Regions from separate parts of the Bacillus sp. FAU18 genome, predicted to be linked through region 4. Evidence: predicted binding sites of a transcription regulator. Region 4 holds the regulator's gene; each other region holds the start of a gene.
The links. The regulator LexA, encoded in region 4, represses DNA repair genes until DNA is damaged. The targets are predictions, from matches to a motif close to CGAACATATGTTCG.

Region 1 (3,156 bases), on a different contig from region 4:
CAACGACTTTCTGGCGTTCTTTCTTCGTCATTTTCGACAGCTTCGGCGCGGCTTTTGTTTTGTATTCCGCTTTATCCTCAGCTGCTACTGTGGCACGAATGACATCGCGAATTTCTTTATTTATCGTTTTCGGCGTAATGCCGTGCTCTTCGTTAAACCGCTCCTGCTGCTCGCGGCGGCGTTTTGTTTCATTAATCGCAATTTCCATAGACTTCGTTATTTTATCGGCGTACATAATGACGCGGCCTTCCGCATTTCTCGCTGCCCGTCCAATGGTCTGGATCAGCGAACGCTCCGAACGAAGGAAACCTTCCTTATCCGCATCCAAAATCGCAACAAGGGATACTTCGGGAATGTCCAAACCTTCCCTCAGCAGGTTGATGCCGACAAGCACATCGTACTTGCCAAGGCGAAGGTCGCGGATAATTTCAATCCGTTCAAGCGTTTTGATCTCAGAATGCAGATAGTTTACTTTAATGCCGATTTCCTTTAAATAATCGGTCAGATCCTCTGACATCTTCTTCGTCAAAGTTGTCACAAGCACCCGTTCATTCCGCTCGATTCTTGCTTGAATTTCGCCGATCAAGTCGTCAATCTGGCCTTCGATTGGACGTACGTCAATAAGTGGGTCAAGAAGCCCCGTCGGACGAATGATCTGTTCGACCATTTCATCTGTATGTTCAATCTCGTACGGCCCTGGTGTTGCTGATACATACACGATATTGTGCATATGCTTTTCAAATTCCTCAAAACGAAGCGGACGGTTATCAAGCGCTGATGGAAGCCGAAAGCCGTGATCCACGAGCACCTGTTTCCGCGCCTGGTCTCCGTTAAACATGCCGCGCACCTGAGGAATTGTCACATGCGACTCATCCACCACGATCATAAAATCGTCTGGGAAATAATCAAGAAGCGTATACGGCGTTGAACCTGGAGGCCGCAGAGTCAAATGTCTTGAATAGTTCTCGATGCCGGAGCAGAAACCCATTTCACGCATCATTTCAAGATCATATCTTGTCCGCTGCTCTAAACGCTGCGCTTCAAGGAGTTTTCCGTTTTCGTGCATGACCTTCAGCTGCTCCTCAAGCTCCTTCTCGATATTTTGAATCGCCTTCTCCATTTTCTCGGCCCGCGTTACGAAGTGGGAAGCCGGGAAAATCGCAACATGATCTCGGTCGCCGAGAATTTCTCCTGTCAGCGCATCCACTTCCCGAATCCGTTCGATTTCGTCACCGAAAAATTCAACTCTGATACAATGCTCATCACGAGATGCCGGAAAGATTTCCACTACATCCCCGCGCACACGAAATGTACCGCGCTGAAAGTCGATATCGTTGCGGGCATATTGGATGTCTACAAGTTTTCTGAGCAGCTCGTTGCGCTCAATTTCCATTTCAGTCCGCAGTGACACAACCATTTCCCGGTATTCCTCAGGCGAACCGAGGCCGTATATACAAGACACACTCGCAATAATAATGACATCTCTGCGCTCAAACAAAGCTGATGTGGCGGAGTGTCTCAGTTTATCAATTTCATCATTAATACTAGCGTCTTTCTCTATAAATGTATCCGTTTGAGGCACATACGCCTCCGGCTGATAATAATCATAGTAGCTGACAAAATACTCGACAGCATTGTTCGGAAAAAATTCCTTGAACTCACTGTAAAGCTGTCCAGCAAGGGTTTTGTTATGGGCAATCACGAGAGTCGGCTTATTGACTTCTTTAATCAAATTAGACACCGTAAATGTTTTCCCAGTTCCTGTCGCACCCAGCAGAGTCTGATGCTTCTTGCCCTCCTGAATTCCTTTCACAAGCTTTTCAATGGCTTTCGGCTGATCTCCCTGGGGCTGATATTTCGAGACTAACTCAAAGCGATCTTTCACAAAAATAAGCCTCCGTTTCTTTAACGAAATCTTCCTATAGATATAGTAACACAATGGAAAGCAAAATCACCAAAAATACGAACTAAAGTTCGGTGGTTTTTTATTTCCAGCTGTTTTTGTGTATAAAAAACCTGCTTTTAAAACGTAAAAGCAGGTATTCAGTCTTTATATTCATTATGTCCGATTTATTCTTCTTTTTTCTCTGCAGCTTTTTTGGCCATATACAGTCCCCCAGCCACAAGAGACACAACATCCAATCCTACAATAAAATACGTTTCTGTATAGCCTTTTAAATAAGAGGCAAACAGCAATGCAGCTGTTAAAGCGATCGCCACATAATGATTAAAGGTGACTCTAGTAAATAGAACAACAAGCATAAAAGGGAAAAACAATGCAAAAACGGCTTTTGTAATCAACAAAAACCCTCCTCAGGGATTCTTCATCTGATCTGATTATAGTAAAAAATGAAGAATCGGACAATCGTGCATTCGCTCCCTCTGCTACACCATACCCCTTTTCAGCCAAAATCAATCACCATATTTGCATTTTGGTGCCGGTCAAAACTTATTCCATGGTGCTGCTGTTCTAATCAGCGGCACTTTTTTTATTACATCATCAAGTCCGCCGCCAGATTCCGAGAATAAAAGAAAATAGGCATACAGTACCAGTACGGCCGCATTTTTCATGATAATCTAACTAACTTAACTATTCATTTTATTTAGGACTTTCTGCGTTTGACAGCATTTTCCTGAAAACCTACAATTGAACGATAGTGTTCACTATCATTTTTGAACACTGGCTCCGTCATAAAAACTAGAGAGAAAAACAAAATGAAGGAAAGAGGGGTTTCAAATATGTATTCTGTTTTATTTCGCCAGGCAGAAGAGTCCAGCCAGCTGGCTGGAGCAAAAGGAATGAATTTGATTAAATTGACCAAACACGGTCTTCCTGTTCCGGACGGGTTTATTATTCAAACGAATGCGCTCGCACGTTTTATGGAGGACAACCAGCTTCAAGAGACTAGCGAAAACGTCGAAAGCGAGATCATTTCCGGAACATTTTCGGATGAGCTGAAAAATGAGCTGACTAGTTCCTTTTATAAGCTTAGAGAATCATATCGATCCGTAGCCGTGCGTTCTTCGTCTGCCTCGGAAGATTTAGAAGGCGCCTCATTCGCGGGTCAATATGAAACCTACTTAAATATCAAAACAGAGGAAGAGTTTCTGGCTAAAGTGAAAGAATGCTGGGCCTCATTTTTTTCTGGGCGGGTC
Region 2 (3,156 bases), 760 kb from region 4:
TTATTGATGCTTCGCTTTTCTCACTTTATAAATCACAATCAGCAAAATAAACCAAACCGGTGTGACAAATAAGGAAACACGAGTATCCTGTGCCAGTGCCAGCACAACCAGAACAAACGCCAGGAACGCAAGAATCAGGTAATTTGTAAACGGATAAAGCGGAAGCTTAAACTTGTTTGTTTTCGCTAATTCAGGTCTTGTTTTGCGGTATTTCATATGGCAGATGACCGTAATCCCCCAAATATAGATAAAGCATACGGTTGAAATACTTGTGATCAGGGTGAATACGCCTTCTGGCATAATGTAGTTTAACGTAACACCGATTAAAATCACGATAGCCGAAAAGAATAAAGCATTTCTAGGCACTTTACGCTGAGTCAGTTTCGCCATTGACTCAGGCGCATTGTGATCTTTCGCCAGGGAATAGACCATACGGCTTGTACTGAATACAGCGCTGTTGCATGCTGAAGCAGCGGATGTCAACACAACAAAGTTGATAATACTTGCAGCCCCGACGATGCCAACCGCGACAAATACTTGTACGAATGGGCTTTCGCTGGGATTGATGACATCCCAAGGATAGATGCTCATAATCACGAGAAGAGCCCCGATATAAAAAAGCAGCACACGGACAGGAATATTGTTAATCGCCTTAGGGATTACTTTTTCAGGGTTTTCTGTTTCACCGGCTGTAAGCCCGACAAGCTCAATGCCGACAAAAGCAAACACAACCATCTGGAACGAGAGGATAAACCCGTGCATGCCATTCGGGAACAGGCCTCCGTGGCTCCAGAGGTTTGTGAAGCTGGACACTCCTGAGCTTGTGGAAAAGCCTTTGAAAATCATCACAAGGCCAATGACGATTAACGCCAAAATGGCAATGACTTTAATCAAAGCAAACCAAAATTCTAATTCTCCAAAAAGCTTGACTGTCGCCAGATTCATAATCAGTAAAATAATAAGAGCGATTAAGCCAGGCACCCATTGCGGCACACCCGGGAGCCAATATTGAGTGTAGAGCCCGACTGCTGTCAGATCAGCCATCGCAATGGAAATCCAGCAGAACCAATATGTCCAGCCGGTGATAAATGCTGCCATATCGCCTAGGTAGTCTTGTACAAAATCCACAAAAGAGTGATAGTTCAAGTTTGATAACAGCAGTTCACCCAGCGATCTCATAATTAAAAAGCAAATGATCCCTGTGATCATATAAGCAAATAAAATCGACGGTCCGGCAAAATGAATCGATTTGCCTGAGCCGAGAAATAAGCCTGTCCCAATGGCTCCGCCGATGGCGATGAGCTGGATATGCCTGTTTTTCAAGCCTCTCTGCAACGTTTGCTGATTTATATTGTCTTTCGTCATGTCGTCTGTCACTTTATGTGTTCCTCCATTGAAAATTGTTTATTGAGTCAGCATTCTATTTTTAATGATTATTATAACACTAAAATTTCTATCTTTTTTACTAAAAAAGGATTGATGAAAAGAATTTTAATGTGATTTGGACTATTTCCCGAAAAAAGCGGCTCCATTTAGGGAGCCGCTTTCTTATGCTTTTTCAGTTTTTTTCATAAACAGGTAGAGCCCGTAATCTGTCGGTGCGGATGCGTAGCCTGCCTGCCGCAGCATTGCTGTGATATTGCCGCGGTGGTATGTCCCGTGATTGACAACGTGGGGAATCAGTTCGGAAACAGTTGTTTTCATGATGCCGCTTGAGGGATTTTGAATCTGGAGTGGCTTATTGAGCTGTTCTTTTTGCTGTAAAAATAGTGTAAAGCGCTCGGATAACCTCAGAAAAAGGTCTTCCATTTCCTCTATTTCTTTTGCCTCTGTCTGTTCTTTAAGCTGTTCAGCTAAAGCCAACGCATCGCTCAAGGTTTTGCCGGAAAACACTTCAATCCAGCCGAGATCAGAAAGATAAACATGAGACAATACATGGGATATTGACGGAAACACACTTTGAATTTCTTGATGGTATACCTCTTTTGGAAGCTCTTTTAATCGGTTGAATATTTGTTGATTGGCCCAGACGTTATATTCATACAATTTGAATGCCAAATCTGACATGTTAAAATTCCCCCTTTCGTGTGTATATCTTCCATTATACACGAACATGAGTTCTTATGTAGAGTGCTCGTGAATAAAATCTGTTGACATATATGGTTTAGGGGAATAAACTAATTGGCATTGAACATAAAGTTTAGCGGGATAAACTATAATGAGGAGGGGAAGATATTGAATGAACAAAAGCTATGCCAGGCGATAAACCTGTTTGTGGAAGTCCTGCTTGAAGGGACAGAATTTGTGCATCGTGAAATCAATCAGGATGTCTTCAAGCATATCTCAAGGGAACAGGCAGACCTGTTGAAAATTTTAAAAGTCAAGGGCCCAACCTCTCCCGGCAGCCTGGCCATGTACCAAAATGTACATAAGAGCGCGATCTCTAACAGACTGAAAAAGCTGCTCGAAAAGGGATTGGTTCAATGGGACGACTGTCCGGCAAAAAGTGATAGGCGCTCTAAGCTTATTAACATTACACCCAGCGGTGAAAACATACTAGAAGAATTAGATTCTGCCATCTTTAATGCGCTCAAACCGCTGATCGATGATATAGATGAGGAACACTTACATTCCATCATCGAGATATTCACCATTTTAAAAAGTAAATTTAAAGGAGGAGATTCTGCCGAATGAGAGCAATCATCAAATTCAAGTGGGCAATTGCAGCCATAGTATTAGCACTAACCGTCGTTTTGAGTTTGTTTTCTCCGAACTTAACGGAGCTGGCCAATCAAAAGGGGCAGGCCCAGCTTCCCGCTGATGCTGTTTCAGAAAGGGCAAACGCCATTTTAAAACAAGCGGGAGAAGACAATAATTCGATCAGTGTTGTCTTTACATTAGACCACGCTTTAAAGAAAGAAACAGAGGACCAGCTCCGCGCCATGATCGATAAAATCAAAAAGATCGACGGTGTAGAAGAGGTAACATCTCCTCTGTCAGCGGAAAAAGAAGTCAAAGACCAGTTGATGTCGAAAGACAAGAAAACCGTTCTCATGCCTGTCACGATTACAGGTTCTGATAAAAAGGCGGAAAAAATTGCGGACGAGATTTATCAAATCGTTCCTGATGATTTGACGGCATATATTACGGGAGCTT
Region 3 (3,156 bases), 800 kb from region 4:
TTATGCTGTTTCGCGTACGTCCAAACTGCCGGAAGAAGCCAGTAAGAAAGGATGTAGGCCAGACATCCGTAGGCGATGATATAAAAGGCTGGACCGCCTTTTCCGTAGGCCCAGCCGCTGCCGCCGAGAAACGTAAAAGTAGTATAAATTTCGCCTGCCATCAAAAGGAAGACGAAAACAGTTCCGAAGCCGCGCCCTCCGACCGTCCACTGCTCCAGGTTCATGTCTTTTCCTTTTTGGGCGCGTATACCGAGAAAAATACTCAAGAGCAGGACACCGAAAATGATGATGAGTGCTGCATTCATTCTGCTTCCTCCTTTTTATTTTCCTTGTCGAGGACATACACAATCGCCATCAGCGCAGAGGTCAAAAGAGCCCACATCACAATATAGGCAAGAATAAACGGCATGCCGAACACATAGGGGGTCACCTTATTTGCAAAAGGGATGCCGAGTAAGATTCCGATAAAGGGCAAAGCGGCAAGAACGTGAATCAGTTTCATAGAATCCTCCTTCTATTTAGGATTGGGGTGTACAAGCCCAAGCGTACTGAAAATGATGTCGCAGATATGGCAGCACATGTCACTTTTTAGGGTGAAAGGCTGTGGTTCGAATTATAAATAAATTTATTTTGTTTGTATAGTGTGAATTGTCTGAAATTAATGATCTGAATCGCCCGAAGAGGGAACGGGCAGTATGATTCAAAAGGCTCGGAGTCTGTCCGGGGCAAATAGATAGTATGTTAATAATTCGCTGACCTGCTCACGGATTCGCGGATTAAAATAGCGATGGTTTTCTTCATAACCGTCGATGACAAATGTATAGAGCGTAAAGGCTTCATCGCGTTCCGTCTCGCGGATTGCAATTTTTCTTTTCCTCAGTTCTTTTCTGACCTCAATCAAATCCTTTTGTGCTATTTTTAATGATTCGCTGATAAGCTGTTTATAAGGATGCTTCAATTTTAATGTGCTTTCTTCAATTTCGGCGAGATCACGGTTAAAAATCGTAATGGCCATGGGCAAAAAGAGAGCCCGTTCAATTAAATCGTATATTTCTTCCTGCAGATTTGGCATATTGACTCCTTCTTTCTAAGGGAACGTTTGTTCTATTTGTATTCTATATCGGCTGGTGAAATGTTTCAAGACAGAAAAAATCACCAAAACTTTTTAGTTTTCTGCTGATAATGTGTAGAATAAGGATAGACAAACCCGGTAAGGAGTATAAATGTTGGAGCATTTTTTATCCTATTTGACACAAGAACATTTAACTGAATTATTTCAAAGCTATAGGGCTTTCGGTCCGCTCATAGCTGTGCTGCTGCCTTTAATTGAAGCATTTCTCCCGTTTTTGCCGCTGATCGTGTTTGTGGTGGCGAATACGAACTCGTTTGGCTTGTGGGAAGGATTCATCCTGTCTTGGGCGGGATCAACTGCTGGTTCCATTCTCGTATTTTTGATTGTCCGTCAATACGGACAGAGAAAATTGCTTGGATTTATCCGCAGTCATCCGTCTGTAAGAAAGCTGATGTTATGGGTGGAAAGACACGGCTTCGGTCCCATGTTTCTTCTGCTTTGTTTTCCATTTACACCGTCAGCCGCGGTGAATGTTGTTGCCGGTTTGTCAAGGATCGGAACGCGGCCGTTTATTTTGGCGGCAGCCTCGGGGAAGCTTGTCATGATTTTTATGATCAGCTTCATCGGATATGATCTGCACGCGCTGATTACCCAGCCGATTCGAACGGTCATCGCCGTATTGGTGATCACTGTCTTATGGTATGTCGGCAAAAAGGTGGAGCGGTATCTGCATGTAAGAGCCAGTCAGCGTGAGCATGATGGAGGGAGACAGTAACATGAAAAAACGGTTTTGGTTTCTTGCCGGTGTAGTGTCCGTTGTTCTCGCCATTCAGGTTAAAAATGCTGTCTTTATTGATTACAAGGTAGAAGGCGTCAGTATGAACCCGACCTTCCAGGAAGGAAACGAATTGTTGGTCAATAAATTTTCGCATCGATTTAAAACCATCCATCGTTTTGACATCGTCCTTTTTAAAGGCCCTGATCATAAAGTGCTGATTAAACGGGTAATCGGCTTGCCCGGTGAAACGATCAAATATAAAGATGATCAGCTGTATGTGAACGGAAAGCAGGTTGCTGAGCCATTTTTGAAGCATTTGAAATCTGTTTCTGCCGGCAGCCATGTAACGGGTGATTTTTCTTTGAAAGATGTGACGGGAACAAGCAAGGTGCCGAAAGGAAAATATTTTGTCGTTGGAGATAATCGCATATACAGCTTCGACAGCCGGCATTTTGGTCCGATAAGAGAAAAAAATATTGTCGGTGTGATTTCTGATGCCGAATAAAAAGACGCTAATGGAAGAGGCGTCTTTTTGTATGCCGTTTGGAAAAATGTGTTGAAGAAAAATTTGTAAGGAGCTATAATCAATATTGTTACGCGCGTAACAAAAAAACGGTTGTTTTTTGATTATGAGTTGTTTTTATTAGATTTTGTTCGTTTTGTATGAAACAAAAGGAGTGGTGAATGATGATGAAATATGAAGCAGTGATTATAGGAGGAGGGCCGGTTGGATTTATGCTGGCTTCTGAGCTTGCGATGGCCGGAGTGGGAACATGTGTGATTGAACGGCTTGAAAAACCTGTTCCGCATTCCAAGGCGTTGACGCTGCACCCCCGAACGCTGGAGCTCCTTGAGATGAGAGGGATTTTAGAGCGGTTCGTATCCAAGGGAAGCAAGATACCTTCCGGACATTTTTCAATGCTGGATACCCGTCTGGATTTTTCAGGCTTGGATACGAGCTGTCCTTACACGCTTTTGCTCCCGCAGTCAAAAACAGAAAAGCTTCTTGAAGATCATGCACGAAGCCTGGGAACAGAGGTGTTTCGGGGTGCCGAGGCGCTGGCGGTTACGCAAAACGGGGAAACGGTCCAAACGATTTTTAAGGATCGGGACGGCAGTGTACGGACGATCACAAGCAAGTTTGCCGTTGGGGCAGACGGCGCCGGAAGTACCGTCCGGAAACAGGCAAAAATTGAGTTTCCGGGAACAGACAGCACTGTCACCGCTGCGCTTGGGGATGTTGTGCTCCTTTCTCCGCCGCCGTCAGGCGTGCTGTCCCTTTGCACAAAAGAGGGCGGTGTTATGA
Region 4 (3,156 bases):
GTTCTCATGTTGGTTTTTTAAGTTTTTTTGCGGTTTAAAACCGTTTTTTACTGCACGCTTCATTCCCCGTCTGATTTTCATGTTGTGAATCTTTCGCTGATACTCTTCCACAATGCTGACGATTTCCAAGACCATTGAGTCAGCCTCCGATAACTCCAGTTCACCTCTGTGAGCCGTTGTATAGACTTTCACACCTTCTCTGTAAATACAATGAAGCAGTGCGATTTTTGCGTTTCCCCGCCCGAGCCTTGTCTCGTCTTGAACCAAAATGACATCAATTCCAGCGTTCTTAATCTCATCAAGCAGCTCAAATACACCATCCCGATCCATTTCATATCCGCTGGCTTTTTCTGAAATCACTTTGACCACTTCCATGCCGTTCTCCGCTGCAATGGCCGTAAGCTCCTCCTCCTGCCGCTTTAATGACGTTTCCTGCTGTTCTTTATTTGTGCTTACACGGGCATAAATGAGTGCTTTCATTTTATCTCTCTTTCCTCTCTATCTTACAGTTGCCAATTCATATGCATCCTGATGCTTCTTTTTCAATGGGATCACTAACTCATCACCCGGCTGGATATCAGATGTCTGTAGTTGATTTTTATCAGCTACCCATTCAATAAAATCATTTTTGTTTATCTTTTTTGTATCTGCTACCTGATCAGCAATTGACCAAAGTGTGTCGCCTTGCTGGACTTCTATTTTAACATACTGATTAAGCTCCTGGCCGCTGCTTGTATATGACAGCATAAGGATAACCGCGCTCAAAATCACTGTGAACAGACCGACAAAAATAATAGATTCTTTACTCATGATCATAACCTCCAACAGGAATGTTTGTTCGCATTTTTATAATTTCAGTATATACGAACAAACGTTTCTGTCAATTGTTTTTTCGAACCTATGTTTGTACTGTAAGGAAAATCATGCTATAATCTTCTTAAAATCGACGTTTTGAGGTGCGAAAAATGACGAAGCTATCAAAAAGGCAACTTGATATCCTCCGTTTTATTAAAGCAGAGGTTAAATCAAAAGGATATCCGCCTTCCGTTAGAGAGATCGGAGAGGCTGTCGGGCTTGCGTCCAGCTCTACTGTCCACGGCCATTTGGCCCGCTTGGAAACAAAAGGACTGATCAGACGGGATCCGACAAAACCAAGAGCAATAGAAATTCTTGATGAAGAAGTAGACATTCCGCAAAGCCAGGTCGTTAATGTACCGGTCATCGGGAAAGTCACGGCGGGATCTCCTATTACAGCAGTAGAAAATATTGAAGAATATTTTCCGCTCCCTGACCGCATGGTTCCTCCAGACGAGCATGTATTTATGCTGGAGATTATGGGAGACAGTATGATAGATGCCGGTATTCTCGATAAGGACTATGTCATCGTTAAACAGCAAAACACAGCGAACAATGGGGAAATTGTAGTTGCGATGACAGAAGATGATGAAGCAACTGTAAAACGATTCTATAAAGAGGATACCCACATTCGCTTGCAGCCTGAGAACCCAACGATGGAACCTATCATTTTGCAGAATGTCAGCATTCTAGGGAAAGTGATTGGCGTGTTCAGAACCGTCCATTAATCTATTGATCTATCAGATGCATGAAATAACCCCCTCTTCCTTTACGGAGAGGGGGTTTGTTGTTCAAAAAAAGCAGGCTCGCCCTGACTTTTGGGTGCGAGCCTGAATAGGAGGAAAAAGAACATCATGTTTACACCATAATTATCCACCAAAAGATTGTTGAAGTCAAGAAATTTTCTTTCCTTCAGGAAACTTTTATCAAAATATGAACGTTTAGAATATTAGACGCTATCTTCTTAAAAACGTTTCATTTTTTAGGTCGTGGAAGGATGCGGTTTCATATTTATTAAGGGGCGAGGCAATTGAAATATACTGAAAATTTAGTACACAGTTTAATTAGTTCATATTTCTGTTAAAACAGCTCGCTTTCTTCATATAAAATGTAATGTGTATTTCAATTTCACCTTCACCCAATCACTTGTGCAGTTCAAAAGATATGGCATCGTTGAACAAGTCGGGTAGAAACCTTCCCCAAACATAAAGTCTCCATTAACACCCTTCTTTCAATTTAACCTTATATGAAATATGGTTGTGATATCAAAAGGCCGTTTCATCATAAAAGTGCATATTCGTTTTTTCTTGTTTGTAATATCGAAGCCTGTCTTGAAGGGTTCCGGTATGAAATTCAAATTTGTGGCCGTCAGGGTCGGTAAAATAAATTGATTTTCGATCGCGTTCATCTCGTTCTCTGCCAGGCAGAATATTGACATGTTGTCTTTTTAATTTAGCTGACACCTCCTCAAATTCATGATCTTCAATTGTAAAAGCAATATGGGTATAAGAAAGCTTAATGTCATTTCTCGGGATGTCTGGTTCTTCATTAAGAGCTAGCCAGATGCCGTTCATATCAAAATATGCAGTTGTTCTTCCCTTTACCAATAGCTTTGCACCAAACACTTTTTAATAAAAATCAATCGATGTATCCAAATGCGAAACTGAAAATAGCAAGTGATTGATTCCTTTTATCTCCACAAATCATTCCCCCCTTGAAAGCTGATCATCCACATATACGACTTTTTCATAAGAAAGTTTCATACAGCTGAAAAAAATACCAGTGTAAACAAAAACGGACTGTTTAAAATAGTAACATGACATTATGAATGGTTTTGAATTGCATTATTTATCACTTGTTTACGCCCAAGAATTTTCTTCAAAAAATAACAATTTAGGTGGTCAAATGAAACATATCATTGCGCTTGCTTCAAAGATTGCTTTCACTCTCGCCCTTTTATATGTGATTTTGGACAGAGTCTATCACGCATCCTTTTTAAGTGTGATGTTTATTGCACTTTTCTTAGGTTTTGTTTCTTATCTTTCTGGTGACATGCTCGTCTTACCCAGAACAAACAATATTACAGCTTCATTGGCTGACTTTGGCCTTTCATTCGTTATTCTTTGGGTATTTGTTTTAACCCAAACAAGAAACGATTTCTCACCATTTGGAGCGGCTCTCCTTTCCGCTGCCTGTCTTACTGTTTTTGAATACTTTTTTCATCGGTATTTACTGAAAAATGTGCTTGATGAAAATTTCCGAAATGAACTGTCAGCGAGAGATAACACGTTGCAGTATCAA

Region 1: a site for LexA is predicted at 1,964-1,977, ahead of uvrB (excinuclease ABC subunit UvrB). Genes of this name have one in related genera too.
Region 2: a site for LexA is predicted at 2,109-2,122, ahead of dinB (damage-inducible protein DinB). Genes of this name have one in related genera too.
Region 3: a site for LexA is predicted at 1,093-1,106, ahead of AC0OMU_RS02310 (YhjD family protein). Genes of this name have one in related genera too.

The regions. Positions count from the first base shown of each region.
Region 1 covers NZ_JBVYHZ010000004.1:1,477,814-1,480,969, forward strand. The annotation lists gene uvrB (excinuclease ABC subunit UvrB) at 1-1,885, opposite strand, end outside; gene AC0OMU_RS18745 (CsbA family protein) at 2,071-2,301, opposite strand; gene AC0OMU_RS18750 (PEP/pyruvate-binding domain-containing protein) at 2,740-3,156, shown strand, end outside.
Region 2 covers NZ_JBVYHZ010000003.1:1,956,996-1,960,151, forward strand. The annotation lists gene AC0OMU_RS10490 (amino acid permease) at 1-1,377, opposite strand; gene dinB (damage-inducible protein DinB) at 1,549-2,067, opposite strand; gene AC0OMU_RS10500 (MarR family transcriptional regulator) at 2,236-2,694, shown strand; gene AC0OMU_RS10505 (MMPL family transporter) at 2,691-3,156, shown strand, end outside.
Region 3 covers NZ_JBVYHZ010000003.1:397,937-401,092, forward strand. The annotation lists gene AC0OMU_RS02300 (sodium:solute symporter family protein) at 1-305, opposite strand, end outside; gene AC0OMU_RS02305 (DUF3311 domain-containing protein) at 302-502, opposite strand; gene AC0OMU_RS02310 (YhjD family protein) at 701-1,072, opposite strand; gene AC0OMU_RS02315 (TVP38/TMEM64 family protein) at 1,224-1,847, shown strand; gene lepB (signal peptidase I) at 1,849-2,355, shown strand; gene AC0OMU_RS02325 (monooxygenase) at 2,535-3,156, shown strand, end outside.
Region 4 covers NZ_JBVYHZ010000003.1:1,199,215-1,202,370, reverse strand. The annotation lists gene AC0OMU_RS06260 (YneB family resolvase-like protein) at 1-480, opposite strand, end outside; gene yneA (cell division suppressor protein YneA) at 499-816, opposite strand; gene lexA (transcriptional repressor LexA) at 966-1,583, shown strand; partial or broken gene AC0OMU_RS06245 (hypothetical protein) at 1,955-2,212, opposite strand; partial or broken gene fosB (metallothiol transferase FosB) at 2,121-2,555, opposite strand; gene AC0OMU_RS06235 (YndM family protein) at 2,761-3,156, shown strand, end outside.